4 regions of the Roseibium porphyridii genome follow, and region 3 is predicted to be linked to each of the others. Evidence: predicted binding sites of a transcription regulator. Region 3 holds the regulator's gene; each other region holds the start of a gene.
What was found. Region 3 encodes PhoB, which activates phosphate uptake and scavenging genes when phosphate is short. Its sites were predicted from a motif close to TGTCATNNANCTGTCAT; they were not measured.
Positions count from the first base shown of each region.

Region 1: phnC (phosphonate ABC transporter ATP-binding protein) is a predicted target of PhoB. The motif match lies at 2,069-2,085, and genes of this name have one in related genera.
Region 2: K1718_RS20015 (calcineurin-like phosphoesterase family protein) is a predicted target of PhoB. The motif match lies at 3,120-3,136, and genes of this name have one in related genera.
Region 4: K1718_RS03945 (esterase-like activity of phytase family protein) is a predicted target of PhoB. The motif match lies at 3,762-3,778, and genes of this name have one in related genera.

Region 1 covers NZ_CP120863.1:2,761,562-2,767,495, forward strand. Annotated here, with positions in the region: gene phnE (phosphonate ABC transporter, permease protein PhnE) at 1-120, opposite strand, end outside; gene phnD (phosphonate ABC transporter substrate-binding protein) at 181-1,092, opposite strand; gene phnC (phosphonate ABC transporter ATP-binding protein) at 1,185-2,006, opposite strand; gene K1718_RS12875 (putative bifunctional diguanylate cyclase/phosphodiesterase) at 2,375-4,483, opposite strand; gene K1718_RS12880 (TrkH family potassium uptake protein) at 4,921-5,934, shown strand, end outside.
Region 2 covers NZ_CP120863.1:4,320,961-4,326,894, reverse strand. Annotated here, with positions in the region: gene K1718_RS20020 (HupE/UreJ family protein) at 1-1,037, opposite strand, end outside; gene K1718_RS20015 (calcineurin-like phosphoesterase family protein) at 1,120-3,063, opposite strand; gene K1718_RS20010 (VOC family protein) at 3,350-3,724, shown strand; gene K1718_RS20005 (helix-turn-helix transcriptional regulator) at 3,737-4,429, shown strand; gene K1718_RS20000 (LacI family DNA-binding transcriptional regulator) at 4,530-5,555, opposite strand; gene K1718_RS19995 (phytanoyl-CoA dioxygenase family protein) at 5,650-5,934, shown strand, end outside.
Region 3 covers NZ_CP120863.1:4,728,792-4,734,725, forward strand. Annotated here, with positions in the region: gene K1718_RS21715 (Hsp33 family molecular chaperone) at 1-52, opposite strand, end outside; gene argF (ornithine carbamoyltransferase) at 65-994, opposite strand; gene K1718_RS21725 (aspartate aminotransferase family protein) at 991-2,190, opposite strand; gene K1718_RS21730 (GcrA family cell cycle regulator) at 2,633-3,169, shown strand; gene phoB (phosphate regulon transcriptional regulator PhoB) at 3,254-3,952, opposite strand; gene phoU (phosphate signaling complex protein PhoU) at 4,026-4,724, opposite strand; gene pstB (phosphate ABC transporter ATP-binding protein PstB) at 4,759-5,520, opposite strand; gene pstA (phosphate ABC transporter permease PstA) at 5,568-5,934, opposite strand, start outside.
Region 4 covers NZ_CP120863.1:821,002-826,935, reverse strand. Annotated here, with positions in the region: gene K1718_RS03950 (methyl-accepting chemotaxis protein) at 1-1,269, opposite strand, end outside; gene K1718_RS03945 (esterase-like activity of phytase family protein) at 1,467-3,680, opposite strand; gene K1718_RS03940 (multidrug effflux MFS transporter) at 3,909-5,108, shown strand; gene K1718_RS03935 (hypothetical protein) at 5,312-5,449, shown strand; gene K1718_RS03930 (aspartate-semialdehyde dehydrogenase) at 5,560-5,934, shown strand, end outside.

The DNA.
Region 1 (5,934 bases), 2.0 Mb from region 3:
AGTTACGACGAAACAGAGTGCGAAAAGCACTGTCGATATCGTGTTCAGGCGTCGGGCCGACTTGCGTGCGGCGGCGTAATCAAGCTCGAACCGCTGAATGGCTGGTGATGCTGTGGTCATGACGAAGTGGTCCGGTTTGTCGGGTGGAGGGGTGCCATGACACCCCTCCAATCGTGACGATCAGCCGCCGCGACGCTGTTTCTTCAGCCAGTCGCGCATATCGACAATCCACTGGTAGCGATCGTGATCGACCTCAATCCAGCCTTCCTGGGTAGAGTCTTCTCCACCGGTCATCTCAATGAAAGCCAGAGTGTCATTTTCCGGAATGTCCATGACCGCCTTGCGCATGTCGGCGATCAGGCCTTGGGGCAGATTGGCGCGCGCAGCCAGTGGGCCGGAAGTGATTTCCGGAGATTTCCAAATGGTACAAATCGAGCCATCTTCAATCATACCCTTGGTGACCATACGCTGTGGAATGCCATTGGTTTCGTTGGTGATGTAGGTGGCGGCTGCATCATACTGTTTGTTGTAGACGCCCAGGACCCCAGTTTCATGCGCACCGGAAAATGGGATGGCACCAAAATAGGTTTTCGGGTCAAAGCCTTGCTTTGCCAGATTGAAGTAGGGAACGGCGTAGCCAGATGTGGAATCCGGGTCGGCAAAGGCCAGGGTTTTGCCTTTCAGGTCTTCCAGCGTTTCAATGCCGCTGTCGCAGCGAACCGCGACCACTGAGTAGTAGCCTGTGGAGCCATCTTTCTGAAGCCGGGAGACCAGCGGAACAACACCGCTATCGGTTTCGGTATAGGCTGCCGCATACGAGGACGAGCCAAAAAAAGCGAATTCGATCTGGTCAGCGGCAATAGCCTGGATCACCCCGTCGTAGGACCCTGCGGTGAAGATTTCGACTTCCACGCCGAGCTCGTTTTCAAGATACTTCTCGAACGGGGTGTAGCGCGCGATCCTGTCTTTTTCATTTTCGCCGGACAGAATGCCGAACTTGATGGTCTTGTACTGATCTTTCCAGCTTTCCGACATTGCCGGGGAGGCTGCGAGGACGACAGCAGAAACTGCTGCAGCGAAGATGGCCTTCATCGTAGTGGCTCCTTTGATGCCGGGATTTCCGGCGGTTGACACGGCATTTGCCGTTTCGAGTTTGCGAAAGCGATGCTTCGCCTCCGCGGATTTCAGGTTCCGACGGCTTTGATTTTCTGGTGATGTGAGCCGGAAGAAATCGACGTCGAAGTCACGGCTTCGTTGAAGTCAGCGGCAAGTTCGCCGGTACCGTAAATTTCTCTGACTTTTTCACTGGTCAATGCTTCCGGAGCGCCGTCAAACCGCACTTGTCCAGCTCGCATTGCGATAATGCGGTCGCAATAGGCGCGCGCCGTGTCGAGTGTGTGCAGATTGACCAGAACAGTAAGACCATCGGCCCGATTGATTTCCCGAAGCGCATCCATGACACGTGTCGCATTCGCCGGATCGAGCGAGGCAATGGGCTCATCTGCGAGCATGATGCGCGGGTTCTGAACAAGAGCCTTGGCAATCGCAACTCTTTGCTGCTGTCCGCCAGACAATGTCCCTGCGCGCTGCAGGGCTTGAGGCACTAAATCCAGCCGGTCCAGTGCTTCTATGGCACGAACACGGTCTTCTTCGGTAAATGAGCGCGTCATCGAACGCAGGAAGCCAGTGCGGGCTATCCGGCCCACCATGACATTGGTCAGGACATCCATACGCTCGATGAGATTGAATTGCTGGAAAATCATTGCACAGGATGCTCTCCAGAGCCGGAGCTCCCGGCCACGCAAGGCCGTGACATTCTGACTTTCGTAGACAATTGCCCCCTGGCTTGGATCGGTCAGCCGATTGATCATCCGCAGCAGCGTGGATTTACCAGCGCCTGAACGACCAATAACGCCGACCATCTGGCCCTTGGGAATAACGAGAGACACCGCATCGACCGCGGTCATGTCCCCAAACTGTTTGGAAAGCTGTTCAACCAGTAACATTGACCCCTCCGGAAAACGGAGTGCCAACTAGCAATAAATCTAGCGATTTAGATGTCTAAACGGTAATAGTTTTATGAAAAATCAAATATGTATCTCAGATTTTGTTTCCCGGTTAAATAATAAATCAAATGAATACAATGAAAAAATCAAAATTTTTTTGATATACTCATTTTAGAATAATTGAGTACGTCAAAAATCACAGACTTCTACATAAAAGCGTCATATTGTTCGGCGAGCGCAGTTCCGTGATAAGCCAATCGCCGGAACCTGCAGCTGCGATCCGCAACCAAATTGCGGCTTGGGACATTCACGACGTACCACTTGGCTGCGCTTTGCATTGGTTCAGGTCTCTGGCCCGTTGACGTTATCTAGGCTGGACGCGCTGTTGCTGAGGTTTCTATTGTTGCTTCGGGCTTGTGGCCAAGCGATCGCTGGAAGGCACTGATTCTGGCTTGGATATCACCGGCTGGTACAGCTGCGGAACAGAAATATCCCTGAATTCCGTCACACCGATGTGCGGCTGTCAGCGCATATTCGCCAGCCGTTTCGGCCCCCTCGGCAATAATTCTGAGGCCCAGGCTGCGTCCGAGCCCGACAATTGCCTGGAAGAGTTGTTCCTTCTGCTCGTGCCGATCGGCATGGGTCAGAAAAGCTCTATCAATTTTCAACTCCTGGAACGGCAAACGATGGAGATAGGTCAGTGAGGAGTATCCAGACCCGAAGTCATCGAGAGACAGCTGAACTCCAATTTTCTGCAGTTCCGACAAGATATTCAAAACGAGCTTTTCGCTGGTGTCGACAAAGACATTCTCGGTGACTTCCAGACACAGATGGTTTGCCGGTACCCCATAGGTTTGGAGAGTTCGTTTGACCGTCTTGGCGAAATTCGTCTGGCGGAATTGCAATGGTGACACGTTGACAGAGATCTGGCGGAAATCGAAGCCGGAGTGTGTCCAATGAGCCGCCTGTTTGCAGGCTTCATTAAGAACATATTGGCCCAACTCGAGAATAAGCCCTGTCTTTTCCGCGATCGGAATGAATTCATTTGGCGGAATAAAGCCGCGCGTCTCGTGGGGCCAGCGGATCAGGGCCTCCAGTCCGATCAGTTTGCCTTGCTGGGGGCAGACCTGCGGCTGATAAAAAAGCTGAAGCTGGTGGGTTTTGAGCGCGGCCCGCAAAAGCGTCTCCGTCAGCATTTCTGCCTGGAGCCGTTCGTTCAAGGGCGCGCTAAAGAACTTGTATTTTGGCGCATCGCCCTCCTTGGCGGAGCGAAGTGCAAGACCTGCGACCCTATGGGCTGTTTCTGCGTCGATTGCATCCGATGGCAGAAGTGCAATACCGATGCTCGGTTCGACACGAATATCGCCCTCTTCCAGCAGGAATGGGGCTGACAACATGTCGATGGCCTGCTTGGCGTAGTCTTCGGCAATTGCGCCCTTGCTGTCGAAGGGCAGCAAAATACAAAAGTCATCAGCGGAGATACGGGCGATCTGTGCGCTCGGTCCAAAGATGTTGGTAAGACGCGCATAGGCTTGCAGCAGGACCCGGTTACCGACCTGCTGCCCAAAAGCATCGTTGATCTTGGAAAACCCATTGAAATCCAGGTGAATCAAAGAAGCGGAGTAAGCACCTGTTCGCGCTTGCTGAAGCGCTGCGTTGAGATCTGCAAAATAACGCGCCCGGTTTCCGGCAGTTGTCACAGGATCGATATAGGCGAGCTTGTGAAGCTTGTCCTGGAGATCCGTCACACGTTCAAGTCCATGCGCCAGGTCGCCGATTTCGTCCTGACGGTCGGAGTAGGGGATCTTGTCGGGTTGTTTGCCGTTGGCAATCTCTTCTGCTGTTCCGGCAAGAACGCTTAAGGGCCGCAACTCAAGTCGAAGCAAAAGGCCGCCAATCAGCGCCGTTCCTGTCAGCACGATGATGACGGCGGACATTATCCTGGTCTTAAGCCTGTTTTCCGCTTTCGTCAGCGCATCAACGGGTCCGACATCGACCGCAAACGCGCCCTGAATGCTGTCGTCGGAATTCAGGATCGGAATTGCATAGGCCAGTCTTTCACGGCCCTGAAGCGGAATTTTGCCTTGGAAGGATTGTCCTGCGACAAGATTGGAATAGGCAGAATTGCGCAAATCGATGACTGCGGATCTTGTCGTTTCACTCTTCGCATCGGAGATATCCTCTGCGAAGTGCGTGAATTCCATTGTTTTCTCAGACCATCTGAAGAGGTTTGCGGACCCCTGGATAGAGTGGCTGATGGTGCCAAGGAGTTGACTCAGATCCCTGTCTGAACCCAGTTGTGCGGTCGCCGGGTCCTGAATGACCCTCAATGAGATCGGGTTGCCTGCGTCGTCAAACACAGGGTGGAACAAACTGGAAGTGCCAAGGTCCAAAATGGCAACTGCTTCTCGAGCGGTGCGTTCTATCCGGTCGGTCGCGATCAGTGTTGATGTTCTGGTGAGTTCGAAATAACTCAATCCAGCTACCAGACCCACGCTGCAAAGGACTGGTATTACCAGTACGATGCTGATCCGAAGGACAATTGAACGTGGACCCAGTCTGCTTATTTCCGCAATCCCTTGTAATAATTCCCGCATAAAGAGTTTTCTGGCTTCAAGCACGCAAAGGTATGCCTCAATAGCTACGAAATTCTGAACGGGACTGCATAAACTGGCCGATATCGGGAATAAGTGATCACTCTTTGAGGAGGCACAGGAAACCAGCACTTCGAAGGCATCACGGATCGAAAGCGCGCGTCCGTAGGCGTGGATCTTTCCGGTTACGTTTTTTTCCGGCCATTGGAAAATTGCGCGAAAGGGGTTAGGACGGACAGTCTGTGTGTTATCACGAGGCAGTTGCCGCCCAGTCCAGCGGTTTTCGGGAAGACCATTTTTTGATTTCTCTCAGACCAGTATTGAATGTTCTCGGGTTTCTCTATGTCGGTCTGGCAACCGCCATGCTCATCCCGGCCATTGTGGACGTTGCTCAGAAAAACGCCGATTGGCAGGCATTTGTATTTTCTGCGCTGTTGACTGGCATGGTTGGCATGCTGCTGTCATTAGCCGTCGGCGGGTCGCTCAGACAGGGCCTCGATACCCGCCAAACCTTCATTCTGACGACTTTGGCCTGGTCTACACTGCCAGCCTTTGGGGCTCTGCCTTTCCTGTGGCTCGGCATTGGCTATGCCGACGCGGTTTTTGAGGCTGTTTCCGGATTTACGACAACCGGATCCACGGTTCTGACGGGGCTGGATGGCCTGCCGCCCGGTCTTCTTGTCTGGCGCTCCATCATGCAGTGGATGGGCGGGGTCGGCATCATCGTTATGGCAATCGTTCTTTTGCCGTTCCTCCGGATTGGTGGAATGCAGCTGTTTCAGAGCGAGAATTCCGACAGATCCGAGAAAATCGTAAGCCGATCCGTAGAACTGATCCGCTTGCTCGGACTTGCCTATCTGTTCCTCACATTCCTTTGCATCGTTTCATACCTTGCAACCGGAATGGAGCTCTTCGATGCCTTCAATCACGCGCTCACCACAATTGCAACGGGTGGCTATTCGACACACGATCAGTCCTTCGGCTATTTCACCAACCCGGCGTCAGGGTGGGTTGCTATCGTCTTCATGGTGATCGGTGCCTTGCCGTTTGTTCTGATCATTCAGGCTTTGCGCGGCCATCCGCTACAGCTCTGGCGTGACCCGCAGGTACGGGCATTGCTCGGGTTTCTTGCGGTGGTCTCGTTGACGCTTACCGTTTATCTCGGCGTCAACATGCGTTTTCCGTTCGATGAAGCATTGCTCAGAGCCACGTTTAACGTCGTTTCAATCGTGACCGGCACCGGCTATGCCCTTGGTGACTTCTCGCAATGGGGTGCGCCAGTTGTCGGGATTGCGCTGCTCTTGATGTTTGTCGGTGGTTGCACGGGATCGACC
Region 2 (5,934 bases), 410 kb from region 3:
TCACCGAGCACAAAGGAAAATCCGAGTCCGTGCAACAATCCGATACCTGTAAAGACCAGAACCGAGCCGGATCTATGGATCATCGCCGCTACGGCGGCATAGAGCACCGAAGCAGCAATAGCTGCTTCAACAGCTGGAACGAACCATGGCCAGGTCGGTGTTGCACCCAGAAACGTAGCAATCAGCGTAACAGAATGCCCGAGGGTGAAAGCAGTCACCAAATAAATCAGTTTGCGTGTGGCACCGACGCCAAGGGCCATGGTAATGACCAGAAGCACATGGTCCAGACCTTCCACAATGTGCAGGGCACCTTGAAAAACGAAATGGCCAAAGGTTGAAAGACGCGATCCGTCGATCACTGCCGGTTGCTCGAGCTGCCCAGGTGCGGTCAGAGAGACCGGTGGGTTCTCGCGCGCGTCGATGAGATGATTGTCTATTGCAACACCCGGTCCCGGAATAAGCGGTCCATAGCCTGCACGCACGCTTAGGATCCCCAAAGGGTCCTGGCTGTCCAATTGCACCACGTAATCAACCACGGCCTGTCCGAAAAGCGGATCAAGGTGAGGGGGAGGCTCTGCGACTGCTGTCTTGGCCGCCGACAGCGAACCGAACTCTGATTGAGGACGCTGCATGTGCACTGTGAAGCCAGCGATCTTTGCGGAAAGGTCGAGACCCGCTTGAGAAAAGACCAGTGCTTCGGTCAAACGTGTTTCGAACGAGCTCCGGTCTTCAGCGATTGCACCCATGTTCAGTCTGTAGCGATTGCCGGTTCCGGTTGTCTCAAGGCGCAAGAAGGACGATTCCAGAGGCGTTTGGTCAACCTGCGCTTTGCCGACCAGATCCGAAAAGACAAGTGGCGCAGGCGCCCTGACATAGGCGACCAGAATACCGTTCTCCTCAGCAACCAGAATTGTGCGGACCTTTGTTCCGTCAGAAAAATGTGCGCCTGCGGGCTGCGTCAGCAGCATGGCAAGGACATAAAACAGGCTGAAGAATGCAAAGTTAAGTGCACTGGTGCACTTGCGGCTTTGAGGCATCGGGTCATTCCGTCGAATGGAGCCCGGCCGCTTCGAAAAAGTAGCCGGGTTATCTTTATTGCAGTTTACCGGTTCTTACAGGTTATTCATTCCAGAATTTCTCTTGCCATGTCATTTGCGGCAATTCGTCCACCACCTCGAAGGTTTTGGTTTGTTTATAAATGCGCCCATAGCGGTCTGTTGTGCGGACTTCGAGCGTATGGACGCCAGCCGGCAGATCTCCGGGGAGCTCGGCCCGCCAGAGATGGCTTGATTTTGTAGTCAGCATCCAATCCTGAAACGGGCCAGCGACACCGGTCCATTGAAGGCCCTGCCAGGTGCGGTAGCCGGCGGTTGCGTCGCCTCCGGTTGTACTGCGTACGGCCTGACGCCCGTTTGTGGACTGCTTCGCCATCGCAAGTGGGTCGGAATAGGTCGGACCGTCGAAGGCTTCCTCGCCTTCGCCTTTTTGCGTGCGCTCGGCCTCAATCGGATCGCCACCATTTATGGAGAAGGATACCCGGCTTTCCTTCGAACCGTTCCAGACGTTGATGGCGACATAAGTCGTTCCGGAGAGGTCCGCCCTTGTCAACATGTCCATGTCTCCCAGGTCGTTGACGGTGACCGGAGGTGTGATGTCGTTCGGGATGTCGTTTTGGGTCGTGTAGCTGACCAGTTGCTCCGCCCAATCGCGAAAGCGGGGCGTGTTGAAAGAGACGTGAAGTTGATCGTTTTCGTCGCCTTCGAAGGTCAAAAACGTGTCGACATAGTCAGAACCCGCGAAATCCAGAACATAGTAGCCACGTGGGGAGCCAAGACGCTGTGTCGCATGAGGAACGCCGCTGTTGTTCAGGTCACCTGCCCACCAGGAGCCGGAGACTGCACCAGTGATGATCTGATGAAATTTGGCAGGCCCTGTTCCCGTAGCCTCTTCCCAGCCCTTGTAAAATTCGCCCGGCAGGATCTGTTCCGTTGTGTGCGTATGGCCTGAAAGCCCGAGCGCGGGTCTGTCGCCTATCAAGTCGTAGAGCTTGTCGAGATTGTCGACCTGGTGTTTCTGGGCGGTTGCATCCGTGTAGGTCACGAATGGTATGTGAGCGCTCACAACGATCAGCTTGTTTTCCGGCACATTGGCAAGATCGTTTTTCAGCCATTCCAGTTGGCGCTCGGAGATGACGCCGTTGTAAGAGGGTTTGGCCGACAGATCACAAAATGCGTGGGCGTCTACGCCATTGCATGGGTACCGCACGTCATCGAGAACGACAAAGTGCACCTGACCGATATCGAAGGAATAATACTCCGGGCCGAATTCGCGGCGAAAAGTGTCAAAGCTGTCGGCATCGGATTTGGCATCGAAGTCGAGGTCATGGTTTCCTGCAACGTAGTATTGCGGCACGTCACCCTTGGCGACAATCTGCTTGAAGCGCGGATAGAGCGACAGGTCATCGCCCATGACATCACCCTGAAACAGCAGACACTGGGTGGCACTGTTGTCACGGTTGGTCAAAAGCTTGCCCACCGTCTGGCGGACATAGGAAACTTCCTGGTTGGAATATGGCTGTGTGTCCCCGAAGACCAGACATTGGAATTCATCGCCGACCGGATCTTCCACAAGCGGGAAATTGACCGATTGGGGCAGGGGCCCTGTTGGCTCGATGCCGCCAAAGCGCAGATTGGCGGAACCGGCAACTTTGTGCACATAACTGAACTGCGGGATCATGTCGTCACTAACTGGCGTCATGTAGCCAGCCGGTTTCGTAATGAAGAGGTTCATGTCGTCGTAAGCCGGCAATGTGTAGGAACCGTCTTCACCGGTTGCCACAACTTCACGCCCGTTTGAGACAAGAACCCCGGCCAGGCCAGCCTCACCGGCGTCCAGTCTGGAGTTGCGGTTGGTGTCCAAAAACACCTTTCCGGTTGCTGTGTCGGCAGAACTGTCGCCGTGAACGACATCAATTTCACCAATATAACCGGCATCCTTGGCAATCGCGCTGAATGCCATGGCACTGGTGCCCGCCAATAGCAGGACCTGGGTCAGTTTTCTCATGAGAGCCTCCGCAGGGAATGGGCTGGTGATCAGCCAGAACACTCTGCAAGCACACAGTGACGGAAGATTGACACTCGCGTTAAAGTTATATCTCAGTTTCGTTGCACGCAGTGTCATTGTGCTGGCAAATTGTCACAAACCGGATGAAACAAATTGGGCTGAAGGTCGTTTTAGGGCCAGAAACCAAAACCTTGCCAACGAAAGCTCTGATGGTTTCTCCTGACAGAAGGCTGTCAGGAGCCCTTTGCTAGAGTGCCTCACATCACTGCAGCCAAGGAGACTTTCAATGACATTTGTTCCTGACAACTTCACTGTTTGGATGGAGATCCCGGTAACTGATCTGGACAAGGCAATCAGTTTTTACAATGACGTTTTCAAAACCGAACTCAAACTTGTTACAGATATGGGACCGAACCATATCGCGATGTTCACGACCAACAAGCAGGACGGAATTGCAGGACATCTTTATCCCGGTAAACCGGCAGGTGACGGGTCTGGACCCACGGTGCATATCGCGTGTCCGGACACGCTTGAGGAAACCATGGAACGTTTTGCAAAGGCTGGCGGTGAAGTCGTCTCCGACCCGATTGCAATTCCGGCAGGCCGGTTTGCCTATTGCATCGACCCGGATGGCAATTCCATCGGGCTTTTCGCTGCTTAAGGGTCTTGCAGCATGAGACGCGCCGACCGCCTTTTTCAGATCGTTCAATATCTGCGTGGCGGCCGGCTTGTCCGGGCACGACAGTTGTCTGAATGGCTGGAAGTATCGGAACGCACCATCTATCGCGATGTCGCCGACTTGCAGGCCTCCGGTGTCCCCATCGAGGGAGCTGCGGGTGTCGGTTACATCATGCGAGATGGCTACGAGTTGCCACCTCTCATGTTCACACGAGATGAAATTGTCGCGTTGCTTGCCGGTGCACGGTTGATCCGCGCCTGGGGAGGTGCAGCCATGGCCCGTGCAGCCGAAGAGGCCATGATCAAGATCGATGCCGTCATGCCTGACAAGCTGCGGGTAAGGCAAAATGAGGTGCAAATCCACGCATTTGCGCCGGAGATGACACCTCAGGTTAGGTCACACATCGATTTTCTTGAAAATGCAGCGGACACACGCAAGCGTCTTTCAATCGCGTATCGCGATGGAAAAGGCGATGCCTCTGACCGGGTGATCCGTCCACTTGGTCTGTGGTTTTGGGGCAAGGTCTGGACACTTGTTGCCTGGTGTGAACTTCGTCACGACTTCCGCATGTTTCGTCTCGACCGCATATCCGAACTGCGGGAAACCGGCGAGAAGTTCAAGGCGGAGCCTGGCAAGACCTTGAAGGACTTCTATCGCTCAATGGAGAGCAAGGATCCGGGACGATAATTGCGTGGGCAGACTATGCCCGTCTGGGTGAGACCCCAGACAGTTGGCGGATTTCAGTCATCCGAATTGTGTTGGATTCCAGGACCCACAAAGCCTCAACTTATTTGAAAGCCATTGGAATATTGACCGGCGTAACGATTTGAATATCGCTGAGAGATGTGATTGGCGCCGCGCCGAGACCATGAAATGCCATTATGTGTCGAAAGGCCGTTCTCAAATCGGAGCGAAGGTCGTGATGCAGGACGAATGTCAACTTCTCCTGACGAAGCAGTTCAAGATTGTCTTCATCAAGGTCATGGGCGACGAAAACCGACGGCGTCTTTCCGGCACTTTCCAGGACTTTCAAGACAGCTTGGTTGCCACCGCCCATGGAATAGACGCCGGCAATTTCGGGTATGGACCGGATTTTCGCAGCAACCGCACGCTCTGTTGCAGTGTTCAGGCCGCCGCCACCGCTGGCGTCAATGACCTCAATATCAGGCCGCGACCGACCCAGTTCTGACCGGAACCCGTCGTATCGTTCCTCTTCGCCCTGAAATGCAAGCTGGCTGAGAATTGTCAGAACAACCCGGTCCGCTGGGCCAAGCTGTTTCAGCATGAGATAGGCGGCGGTCTTTCCCGCATTCTGATTGCTCAACCCAGCATATGCCAATTTCTGAGAACCGGTGATGTCGGTAAACATCGTGACGACCGGAATGCGCTTGTCTGTCAGGCGAGAGATGGCACTGCGCAATTCAGGAGTGTCTCTGGCTTTCAGGCAAACGCCATGACTTCCACGTTTGCGGATCCTGTCCAGCGTTGCTGCGCATGTGGCAGAGGTCATCGTCTCAGCGATTGAAAATCGCGTTCTGAGCGCCGCTGGAGCCAGCTGCTTCTGGACGTCTTCACTGGCCAGCTGAACTTCCCTGCTGAAACGGGCAGGTGCTTCCATGACCACGTCGATGAAAAGACGACGGCCCTTCGCCGCCAGCTGGCCTTCCTGCCGGCCAAGTTCTTCGATTGCGTCATGAACCCGGCGATGGGTCTGCGGGCTGACATTGGGTCGTCTGTTGAGAACGCGATCTACGGTCGCCGTGCTCAGGCCGGCCTGCAGTGCGATCTCCTTGATGGGAAACCGATGTGTCATTTGATGGATTCTTGATGGATCATGTCGGCGACGCAAGATCGATTTCTGATAATCTTCAGGTTCTGGCAGATTGACGGATGCCCGGGAGGAAAAGATGGACCAGAGAGTGGCTGTGAGCGGCTATTTCGATGCTGTTGATTGTGACATCACAGAGTTCAAGGAACTTGTCGGGCGTCAGCTCGATCCGGCCGCTGTGCCGCACGCGGAAAGGGTAGCATCAAACATACCGATTTATCGGGTCGCGGACTTGCAAGATGTGTTGCGTGGAACTCATTCACGTCAGCGTCTTATGGCCGAATGGGCAAAGGTGCTGATGGACGGAGCTGGTGTGCTCATCCTTGATGGAGCCTATGCAGATTTCACGGCCATAGATCAAGCC
Region 3 (5,934 bases):
CAGCATCCAGCCCTGCGGGCGTGATGCCCAGTTCATCAAGATTCAATGCCACGATGGAATTGCCTTAACTTGCGCCGAAACACCAGGCCAGAATACCCTTCTGGGCATGGAGTCGGTTTTCGGCTTCGTCAAACACCACAGAGTTGGGACCATCCATCACTTCCGACGTCACTTCCTCGCCGCGGTGAGCCGGCAGGCAGTGCATGAACAAAGCGTCGCTGTTCGCTTCCGACATCAGACGGTTGTTCACTTGATAGGCGCTGAGCAGATTGTGACGCGATTCCGCATCATCATCGCCCATAGACACCCAGCAGTCGGTCACGACACAGTCGGTCCCCTTGACCGCCTCATATGGGTCTGTTGTCACGAGAATGGAACCACCCTTGGCACGGGCCGCATCGATTAGGTCTTGCGGCGGTGCCAATTCGGCTGGTGTTGCAATGCGCAGTTCAAAGTCGAGCCGCGGTGCTGCGTGAACCCACGACGCCAGAACATTGTTGTTGTCACCTGTCCAGGCAACACTCTTGCCCTTGATCGATCCGCGATGTTCTTCAAACGTCATGACATCTGCCATGATCTGGCACGGATGCGACACTTTGGTCAGACCGTTGATAACCGGAACAGTTGCGTTTTCGGCAAGTTCATTGAGTTCATGATGGTCGAGGATACGGATCATGATGGCATCGACGAAACGCGACAGGACCTTGGCCGTATCTGCAATGGTCTCTCCCCGGCCCAACTGCATTTCAGCACCGGTCAGCATCAGGGTTTCACCGCCCAGCTCCCGCATGCCGACATCAAAGGAAATGCGCGTGCGTGTCGAAGGTTGTTCGAAGATCATGGCCAGAACCTTGCCCGCAAGCGGGCCTTCGCCACGGCGTACGCCATTGCGGCTGGACTTGATCTTGCGACCGGTGTCAAGAATGGCGCGCAACTCGTCGCCGTCAAACTGGGTCAGATCCAGAAAATTCCGGTAGCTTCCGTTCGCGGTCATTCTGCCGCTCCTTCCACCAGTTTCGCTTCAATCGCCTGCGCAGCCACTTCAAGGCGCTCTACGGCAACTGAGATTTCCTCTTCGCTAATTGTGAGCGGCGGCATGATGCGTACGACGTTGTCGCCCGCGGGCACTGCCAGCAAGCCAGCATCACGTGCCGCTCCCACATATTCACCGACAGGCACAACACACCGTATGCCCAACATCAGACCGTTGCCTCGCACCTGGTCCAGCACTTTGGGATGACTGTCCACGAGGCCCGCAAGCTTTTGCTTGAGATGGAGCCCCTTCTGTTGAACATCCTCCAGAAAGCCGTCACCAAGCACGACATCCAGCACAGCATTGCCGACCGACATCGCAAGGGGATTGCCGCCGAAAGTCGTTCCGTGCGTTCCAGGTGCTAGCGCTTCTGCGCAGTCCGCTGTTGCGAGACAGGCCCCCATCGGAAACCCGCCGCCAATGCCTTTGGCAACGGCCATGATGTCCGGCTCAATGCCGCTCCACTCATGCGCAAAAAACTTGCCCGTACGGCCGACGCCGGTCTGGATTTCGTCCAGGATCAGCAAGATACCGTGGTCATCACACAGCTGACGCACAGTACGCAGGAAGTCCGTCGGGATTTCCCGAATACCGCCTTCACCCTGGACGGGTTCAAGCGCGATCGCTGCCGTCTGCGGTCCAAGGACAGCCTTGAGCGCATCCAGATCGTTCGCAGGCACCTGATCGAAACCCGGTGCCTTCGGGCCAAATCCTTCCAGATACTTGGCCTGGCCGCCCGCAGCGATGGTCCCAAGGGTCCGACCATGGAACGCGCCCTCGAAGGTTACGATGTGATAGCGCTCCGGCTGGCCTTTGTCGAAGTGGTACCTGCGCGCGCACTTGATGGCAGCTTCCATCGCTTCGGCGCCGGAATTCACAAAAAGCACCTTGTCGGCAAATGAGGCATCGCAAAGGCGCTGCGCAAGGCGCTCGCCTTCAGGTATCTGATGCAGGTTGGATACATGCCAGAGTTTGGCAGCCTGCTCTTGCAACGCGGATACGAGGTGCGGATGGCTATGCCCTACGGAATTGACGGCAATACCGGAACCGCAATCGAGGAATCGTCGGCCGTCTTTCGCAACAAGCCAGACACCTTCCCCATGATCAAACGACAGGTTCGATCTTGCGTAGTTACCGAATAATGCAGTCTCGGACATAACCTCTTTTGTCTCCTTAAGAACGCCTGCACGAAAGCAACGCTCGCGCCCGGCATGGGCAACGATGTCAAAGTTACTGTGTCAGGCCAAAATGCAACATGCCGCCCCGAAGAGGCGGCACGCTGCGGCTTTCTTATACACCCGCGGCCCCGAGGCCTGTCAATGGAAATGGCGCGTTTCCGCTACCTGCAGCGTCTGAGCCCAGATTCAGCAAAAGTCTCAAGGGCCTCGCCATACTTGGGGAAAAGTCGCTTCATCCCCAACTGGTTTCCGGCGAATGGTTGCCTGACAAATTAACGTTATTGTAACCTCTTGATATTCAAACACGAGATCTCGTGGGGCTAATCATTCTTAGGCACTAGATATGCCATAGTGGGCGTGCCTGCGCATGCCTAGCACGAGGTTAATGGCCGGCAAAACGGTCAAATGAAAAGGTGCGGCAATGAGTTGGACAGACGAACGGGTTGAGCTTCTCAAAAAGCTTTGGAGCGATGGCTTGAGTGCAAGCCAGATTGCGGGTGAGCTGGGTGGCGTAACCCGGAACGCCGTTATCGGCAAAGTACATCGGCTTGGACTGTCAGGTCGCGCAAAGTCCTCATCGTCCAGCAGCAAGCCTCGCCGTCCACGCACCAACGCGCCAGCAACCGGGACTTCCGCACCAAAGAAACCAACGCCGCAGCCGCAGACCATCGGTGCAACAGCCCTGAAGGCGGACATCGCACCGACACCTATCGTCGAGGCAGAGCCAGACCTTGAGCCAATCGCTGAGCTGGTGCCAATTTCAGAGCGCGCGTCGATCCTGACCCTGACCGAACGGACATGCAAATGGCCGATTGGCGATCCTGCGACTGACGATTTTTACTTTTGCGGACGTCAGTCCGACGCCGGTGTTCCCTATTGCGCGCACCACTGCAAGATCGCTTATCAGCCGGTTGCAGATCGTCGCCGCGATCGCAAAGTGATCGCCCGCGCGGGATAGCGATCAAACAGCATCGAAAACGAAAAGCCCGCCAGATTGGCGGGCTTTTTGTTGTGATTTTGCGCTTGATGGTCCGTCACTTCGTCACGCAACCACCGAAAACTGATCGTTGAACGCATATCCGGCACCACGGACGGTTCGGATGGGGTCCCTGGCTTTGCCCCTGTTCAGCGCCTTGCGAAGGCGACCGACGTGAACATCGACGGTACGTTCGTCGACATAGACGTCATGCCCCCAAACACCATCAAGCAATTGCTCACGTGAGAAGACCCGTCCGGGTGATGTCATTAGAAATTCCAGCAGCCGGAATTCAGTGGGTCCAAGATGGACTTCTTTTGCATTCCTGCGAACTCTGTGTGTTTCACGATCCAGCTCGATATCTCCGGACCGCAGCATTGTGGACACCACTTCAGGACTTGCCCGGCGCAGGATTGCGCGAACCCGCGCCATCAATTCAGGTACGGAAAACGGCTTCACGACGTAGTCGTCCGCGCCTGTCGACAGTCCTCTGATGCGCTCGGCCTCTTCACCGCGTGCCGTCAGCATGATGACAGGCAGTCGCTCGGTGTCTTCCCTGGCCCTCAGGCGACGGCAAAGCTCGATCCCAGACAGACCCGGAAGCATCCAATCAAGCAGCAAAAGGTCCGGTACGCTTTCCCGCAGCCGAATTTCAGCCTCGTCGCCACGAATACACGATTCAACGGTGTATCCTTCCGCTTCCAGATTGTATCTCAACAGAAGACTAAGCGGTTCTTCGTCTTCAACGATGAGCACCTTCGGCATACATCTCGCTCCATATCATGCAGCAGGCACAGGCGCGCCGGCCGGATCGTTCGTTCGAAATTTCGCTCGGCTGTTAGGAAACGCTGGTGGTCTCGTCCAGCTTGGTCCGTTCCTCCGGAAGCCGCTCACCGGTCACCATGTAAAAGACGTTTTCCGCAATATTGGTCGCGTGATCACCGATGCGCTCAATGTTCTTTGCGCAGAACAGGAGATGGACACACTGCGTGATGACCCTTGGATCTTCCATCATGTAGGTCAGAAGCTCGCGGAACAGCGACGTGTAGATCGCGTCCACTTCCGCATCGGCTTCCTGCACGCGTTTCGCTGCTTCCGGATCCTTGCGTGTATAAGCGTCCAGGACCTGCTTCAGCTGGCTCAGCGCAAGCTCGGTCATGTGCTCGACACCAATCGCAAGCTTTTTAGACCCAAGGCTGTTGTCGATCGCAATAGCGCGTTTGGCAACGTTCTTGGCCAGGTCTCCAACACGTTCCAGATCATTGGCGATACGTGTGGCAGCCGTAATTTCCCGCAGATCCTGCCCCATGGGCTGACGGCGCGCGATCATTTCGATCAGCTTTGCTTCCACTTCCTGATGCAACGTATCAAGCCGTTCATCCTGGGCGATGGTGGTTTTGGCCAGATCCAGGTCCCGTGACACCAGTGCAGAAACGGCATCGGCAAAAGCCTTTTCAGCCAAACCGCCCATTTCGGCGACCTTGCCGGCCATTTCCGTTAGTTCTTCGTCATAGGCAGAGACTGTATGCTCAGACATACTTTGTCCTCTTTAGTAATCTCGAAAGAATTTCTTAGCCAAAGCGGCCAGTGATGTAATCTTGAGTACGCTTGTCTTTCGGGTTTGTGAAGATGTCCTGTGTCGGCCCCTCTTCAACCAGAATGCCAAGGTGGAAGAATGCCGTGCGCTGGGACACACGCGCTGCCTGCTGCATGGAGTGCGTCACAATCACGATCGTATAGTTCTCGCGTAATTCGTCGATCAGCTCTTCCACCTTCGCGGTCGCAATCGGATCCAAAGCCGAACACGGCTCGTCCATGAGGATCACTTCAGGACTGACGGCAATCGCGCGGGCAATACAGAGGCGCTGCTGCTGACCGCCGGACATGCCGGTTCCGGGCTCATCCAGCCGGTTCTTCACCTCTTCCCAGAGACCTGCCTTTTGCAGGCTGGAAGAGACGATATCATCAAGCTCTGACTTGTTTTTTGCCAGACCATGAATGCGCGGACCGTAGGCGATGTTGTCATAAATTGACTTCGGAAACGGGTTCGGTTTCTGGAACACCATGCCAACCTTGGCGCGCAACTGCACCGGATCGACCTTGGGATCGTAGATGTCTTCGCCGTCAATCTTGATCGAGCCTTCGACACGGCAAATGTCGATGGTGTCATTCATGCGATTGATGGTTCGCAGAAACGTCGACTTGCCACAACCAGATGGTCCGATAAAGGCTGTCACTGAACGCGGCTGGATTTCAATATCCACGTCCTTAATGGCCTGGTTGTCGCCGTAATAGACCTGAACCTTGTTTGCAGAGATTTTGCTGTCGGTCATTTTTATCGCCTGTTCAATGTTCGGCATCTCGTTCATCGCATCAATCCTCACCAGCGGCGCTCAAACCTGCGGCGCAGGATGATCGCGAGAATGTTCATTGTGAGCAAGAAGATCAGCAGGACGATGATACCGCCCCAAGCTTTTTCGTAGAATGCGTAATCCGCCCTGGCTGCCCAGGTGTAGATCTGAGCCGGCATGGCAGAGTTCGGATCAAGGAAGCCCGACACGAAGCCATCTGGATATCCGCGCGCAACAAAGCCGACCATCCCGATCAGAAGCAGAGGTGCAGTTTCACCCAGCGCCTGTGCCAGACCAATGATGGTTCCCGTCAGAATACCCGGCATTGCGAGTGGCAGCACATGATGGAAGATCGCCTGCATCTTCGAAGCGCCGACGCCAAGTGCCGCGTCGCGA
Region 4 (5,934 bases), 2.0 Mb from region 3:
ATTGGCAAGTTCCTCGGCCGCACTTGCAACCGCATCGACATTTTCCGATGCGCCGGACGATGCCGCAGCAGTGTCCCGAGCCTTTTGATCAGCATTCTGGGCGACGCCCTTCAGAGCGCCGGACGTGCTCTGCATGTCGCCAAGCGCTTCATCGACATCTTTCAGCAAAGCGGCCATGCGCGTCTTGAACGCTGCGATCAATTCGTCGATGCGCTGCTGACGGTCCGCCGCGGCCTGACCTTCCTGCCGTTGCCGCTCCTTGGTCAATTCGATGGTCTTGTCCCGATAGTAGCCAACCGCACGGGCGATATCAGAAATCTCCGTGTGGCCATATGAGAAAGGCAATTCACTCTCCACACCATCTGAGTCGGCAAGGTTCCGAATGGAGCTGTTAAGCGATTCGATGCAATGAAGGATTGATCTGCCGAAGTACCAGGATGTTCCGAACGCACCCACAAACACCAGACAAAGTGCCCCGGCAACTCCCCACATCCGCATCCGAAGGTCGCTCACCATGGACTGCAACTGCGCCGCAAGTTGGTTGTGGCTCACCTTGTGCAGGCCATCTATCGCGCTCAGGAAGGCTGCATATCTGTCTCGAACCGGTTGCAGATCAAGTGTCGTACCGTCAGCGCCTTGCCCGACCTTGGAAGCGACTTTTGCAAGCGCTCCCTGGAATTTGCCATTCGCCTGCCGGTAGGCTTGTGCTGCTTTGCTGAAGGCGGTTTCCTTGCCTTCTTCAACGGCACCGGGGCCGGTTTTGGAAATCGAGCTGATCTGATCCGCCAGCACCTTGAACTGACCAGCGCCGACCAGAACGGACATGGAGTCCAGGTGGCTCAGTTCGGTCTTCTTTGCGACATTCTCGCTGTTGCGCACAACGGCAGCTGTGCGCACGACCAGGTCGGACAATTGTCCTGACACAAGTTCGGCCAGCAAGTTGGTGGTCTGAACAGTGTTTGCAGCAAGACCCGCGTCGTTACCGATGCAATCTATGACCTTGTGCGCATTGGAAAGTGCCTTTGCAGCTGAGCCTGCCGCTTTTTCCGGTGCACATGCCGGATATTTGGCCAGGACGTCGCTTGGAAGCTCCTTTGCTCCTTGCGTGACGCCGGCCTGCCAGACCCTCTCAAGAGCCGGCAAACTGGCCAGTTTCACCTTGTCCCGTTCGAGGTCCGAATAGGCGGAAAGTATGATCCAACCTGCACAAAAGACGATTGGCACTGTCAAAACGATAACCAGTACAAAAAGTCTTTTTCTGATCGTCATGGGAAGTCTCGCGAATCATCTGGAACTAGATGACAAGAAAACTAGCTTGAAATTACCAATGAATTCGAAACAGGTTCAAATTTTTCTATTTTGACCTGCTCGCCCGCCAAGCCGTTCAAGCGGCCATCAAAAACAAGAACCCGGCAGTCGAAGCCTGCCGGGTCCTCAGGTCGGTCTTGGGAGACCTTACGGCTTGATCAGTTAAGTCGGCTCGCCGGACCCAGGTCGATCAGTTGTGTCTCACCTGGTGCATCATCGACGCCGTCATTGTCGGTCACCAGAATGAGACTGCCATCAGCTGTAATCGCCAGGCCTTCTGGCTTGTCCAGAACCCAGCCTTTGCTGGAAGACATTGCCGGAAGAAGGTCAACTGCGAACCTCTTTTTCAGCACCGGCAATTCTTCTCCATGTGCGGCAGGCGTAACACCTTCAAGGGACACCGTTGTGATCTGCTTGATGGCGGCGTCTTCGCCGCCTTTGTTGTCACGCTCCAGAATGGCGAACTGACCCTCACCCAGTGAGACAATCTCAGACAGGCCAACCCAACCGCCCGCAGCGCTCCTTGGCGCATCCAGAGGATAGTGAACAAAACCCCAGGACTTGTCTGACGGATTGTAGATCGCAATCTTGGAAAGTCCTTCCGGGTCGTCGCTCCACTCCCGCTGAACGGCAACTGCGACAAGCGTTTGTCCGCTCATTTCAAACTCGGCAACGCCTTCAAAAGAAAAGCGCTTGGCCTGTTCTACAAGTGACGGCGGCAAGGAGATCTCTTCTTCGACCGCACCACTGGCACTGACTTTCAACAACAGATGCTGACGGTCTTTGTCTGGATGGCCCTCGGAGGCAAGCCAGAACCCGCCATCTTTTGACACTGAAATTCCTTCCAGATCCAGCCGCGACTGAACGAAACCCGTCACCGTGACGTAAGAGGTAATCTGTGCCGGCTGGGTTGCAATATCCAGCGTATAGATGCGGGCATCGTCATAGAAGCTGTCACTGACGGCATAAAGCGTATTGGCATCCTGCGGATCCGCCGCCAAGGCAGAGAGCGCGCCCCAGCCAATCGGTGCGCCTTTTTCAGGATCTCTGGCAGATACGATGGACGGATAGGAAGGGGCATCTGCGCCAAACTGATAGAGCGAGATGTGGGACCGTACACCGTCTTCATCCACTTCGTTGGCGACCGCAAACAAATCACGGTTCGGGATCGCCAGAAGACCTTCCGGACCGACATGCGTCGGCAACAGCTGGACAAACTCAGGCGCGCCGCCGGTATCCTTGTATACCGCGACAAAATTACCGCGTTCGGAGTTTACGAAAATAAGGGTTTCACCGCCGAAGACACCGACTGCGACACCTTCAGGCTCAGTACCTTTCTTGTGGGCACGTTTCGCCGGATAGTGGCCATGTGCCATGCCCAGATGTTCCATCTGATTGCCACTGTCGAAAAGAACGTCGCCTTTGGTGTTCCAAATTGTGAAGCCCCGGGAGCCGCCTTCATAATCGCCTTCATTGGCGGTAACGAAACGCTCAGTGTCGATCCAGGCAACCGCGTCAGGTTCACGAGCAACGTTTTCATTGTTGCCGGACGCATCGCTCATGCGGGCCTTTGCCACGGGGATGTTTTCTGCCGAGGCAACGCCGGCAGAAAAGTCGGCAACAACCTTGCCGGATGCCAGATCGACCACAGCCAGATGATTGTTTTCCTGCAAGGTAACGACGGCCTGATTGTCTTCGTTGATTGACACGAATTCCGGCTCCGGATCTGTCGGAGCAACTTCGGCAAGGCCTGTCAGATCCACGATCCGAACTGCATCGCAATTGGTTGGCACACCGGTTTCATCAAGATCGAAGATTGCCAGATGCCCAGCCGGCATTTGAGGAATCGCCCCATCGTTCAGATCTTCATCGCGTTCGTTTTCGATCGCAATCGCAATGAACTTTCCGTCCGGTGAAATCGCGACACTGTCCGGCTGGCCCTTGGCATCGCATTTTGCGGTAATGCCCATGCCCTCAAGCGCAATCACGGCAAGATGCCCTGAGGCATTGATGAAGTCTTCGCTTGTGTTCACACCTGCATAGGCAGCGCTATCACCCATGGCGACAGACGTTGGCTCGCCGCCAAGCGCAACTCTTTCCATCGACTGAATGTTGAGCGGGTTGGCGGCATTGATGAAAACAATCGCCTCGCCCGGGCTGTCGGTAAACGCAAGTGTACGGCCGTCTTTGGAAGCGTAGATGATCTCAGCAACAGTTTCCATTGCCCTGTCTGCGCCTTCCGGCAAAGTCTTATAGACCGGGTAGGAATTGATCCGTTCGAAATAGTCGGCCTGCGCGGAAGAAACAGCTCCGATACCGAACAGCACTGCGAGACTGACGCCTTTCAAAAAACGTCCGCGAAGGTTCGCCATTGCACTAGCTCCCATAACAATTTTCTGGGTTGAAGGTGCGCGAAAGCTAGTTGTCCTCCTTACAAGATCGGTGACAGTTGCATGAAGGTTTTGTGACATCAGGGCAAAGCCGGTAATTCGATTGCAAGCATGTCTTGTGCAGAAAGAGCTGGACAATCAGGAGCAATTCAACCACCTTCGCTGCTTCCCACTTTTCGGCGCTCCTGGCGCAAACATTCGGACAATCAAATGCAAATCGGATTTGCACGCTCAGCCGTGGTGCTGGGTTTATTGGCTGCGGTCGGTCCTTTTGCGATTGACCTTTATCTCCCGGCGATGCCTGAAATCGTGCAGAGCCTGAACACGGATGATGCTGCGGCCCATATGACCTTCACGGTCTATTTTATCGCTTTCGGTATCGCCCAGCTTTTTTACGGCCCTCTTGCAGACCGTTTCGGCCGCAAGCCGCCGGTGTTTCTGGGACTTGTGATCTTCATCATCGGGTCAATTCTCTGCGCGATGGCAAGTGATGTTTCAATGCTCACGCTTGGCCGCTTTATCCAGGCTCTTGGAGCTGCTGCACCGATGGTGATCGTTCGCGCAGTCGTCCGCGACCTGCACACGGGTACGGAAGCAACGAAACTGATGGCGCTTGTCATGCTGGTCATCAGCATTTCGCCGATGCTGGCGCCACTCACGGGCAGCATGATCATACAGTTCGGCAGCTGGCGCCTGATTTTCTACGCTCTTGCCCTGATTTCCCTGGCCGCAATGGTGCAGATGGCCTTTCTGTTGCCGGAAACGCTGCCAGATGACCGACGTGCACGGATCGATCCCGTTGCCATGATTCGGAGCACTTTCTACCTGCTTCGCGACGGGAAGTTCATGGGTTTGACCCTCATTGGCGGCTTCTCGCTCGCCAGCTTTTTTGTCTTTATCGCGTCCGCGCCACTTGTCTACATGACGCAATATGGTTTGACCCCGACAACTTTCAGCCTGGTGTTCGCGGTCAATGCCATCGGTTTTTTTGCCTCTTCACAGTTTGCGGCCTCGCTTGGGCAACGCTTCGGCATGGGCCGGGTGGCACTGGTCGCCGTCTTCGGTTTCGCTGCTGCGACGTCTTTGCTGTTTGTTCTCGTTTGGGCCGGTTTTGACGATCTCTGGGTGCTGATGGCGCTCTTTTTCATCGGCAATTCCTGCCTTGGTCAGGTGATTGCCCCGACAATGGTCATGGCTCTTGAAGACCATGGTGAACATGCGGGCATGGCATCAAGCCTCGGGGGAACCTTTCAAATGGTTGCCGGCGGTATCATGATCCTGATCTGCAGTCCGTTCTTTGACCGGACGGCGCTTCCACTCGTCGGTGCTGTTGCCGCCTGCGCCCTGACAGCGCTCGTGATCGCTCTTTTGACATTGCGCAGCGAACCGGCTGGCGACGCAGTATCGTGAATTCGCCACCATCCGGCTTTGCCCGCACGAGACTGGAAATGTGCGGGCTGTAAGCTTGGAATGACCAGATGGGATTCGCCTGACGTCGCCTTCGAGCAACAGGTTGATTGCCAATAAGGCAATTCCATCGAATTCCTTGTTGACTCGTCTGGATTTCCGGGCAAAAACACCGCCGTCTCAAGTTTTGACGATTGCGAGCACCAATGAACCGGCTGAAAGCCGACATTCTGGATACGATGTCTCAGGCCCTTGCCAGCGTGACCTTCACACGCAGCGAGACCGCGACACATGCCGCAACCGCACCTAAACGCACAACAAAGACAACCAAGACCACCGCTTAACGGTGCCGCTCGTCCCGCCTCCCCGGGGATGGGAGGCGCCGGGAGCCGGCGACGCCCATCTGACAGGGACGAGCCGGTGAAGCGGGGAGACGGACAAGGACAAGTCGAAAATGGGTTTTAAGATCGCAATTGCAGGCGCTACCGGCAATGTTGGCCGTGAACTGCTGGACATTCTGGACGAGCGTGGATTTCCGGCAGACGACGTCGTGGCGCTTGCCTCACGCCGCTCCCAGGGCACGGAAGTTTCTTTCGGCGACAAAACGCTGAAAGTTCAGGCCATGGAAAACTACGACTTTTCCGATACCGACATCTGCCTGATGTCCGCGGGCGGAAGTGTTTCCAAGGAATGGGCTCCAAAAATTGCAGCCAAGGGCTGTGTTGTCATCGACAACTCCTCAGCCTGGCGCTACGACGCGGAAGTTCCGCTGATCGTTCCTGAAGTGAATGCCGATGCTGTCGCCGGCTTCACCAAGAAGAACATCATT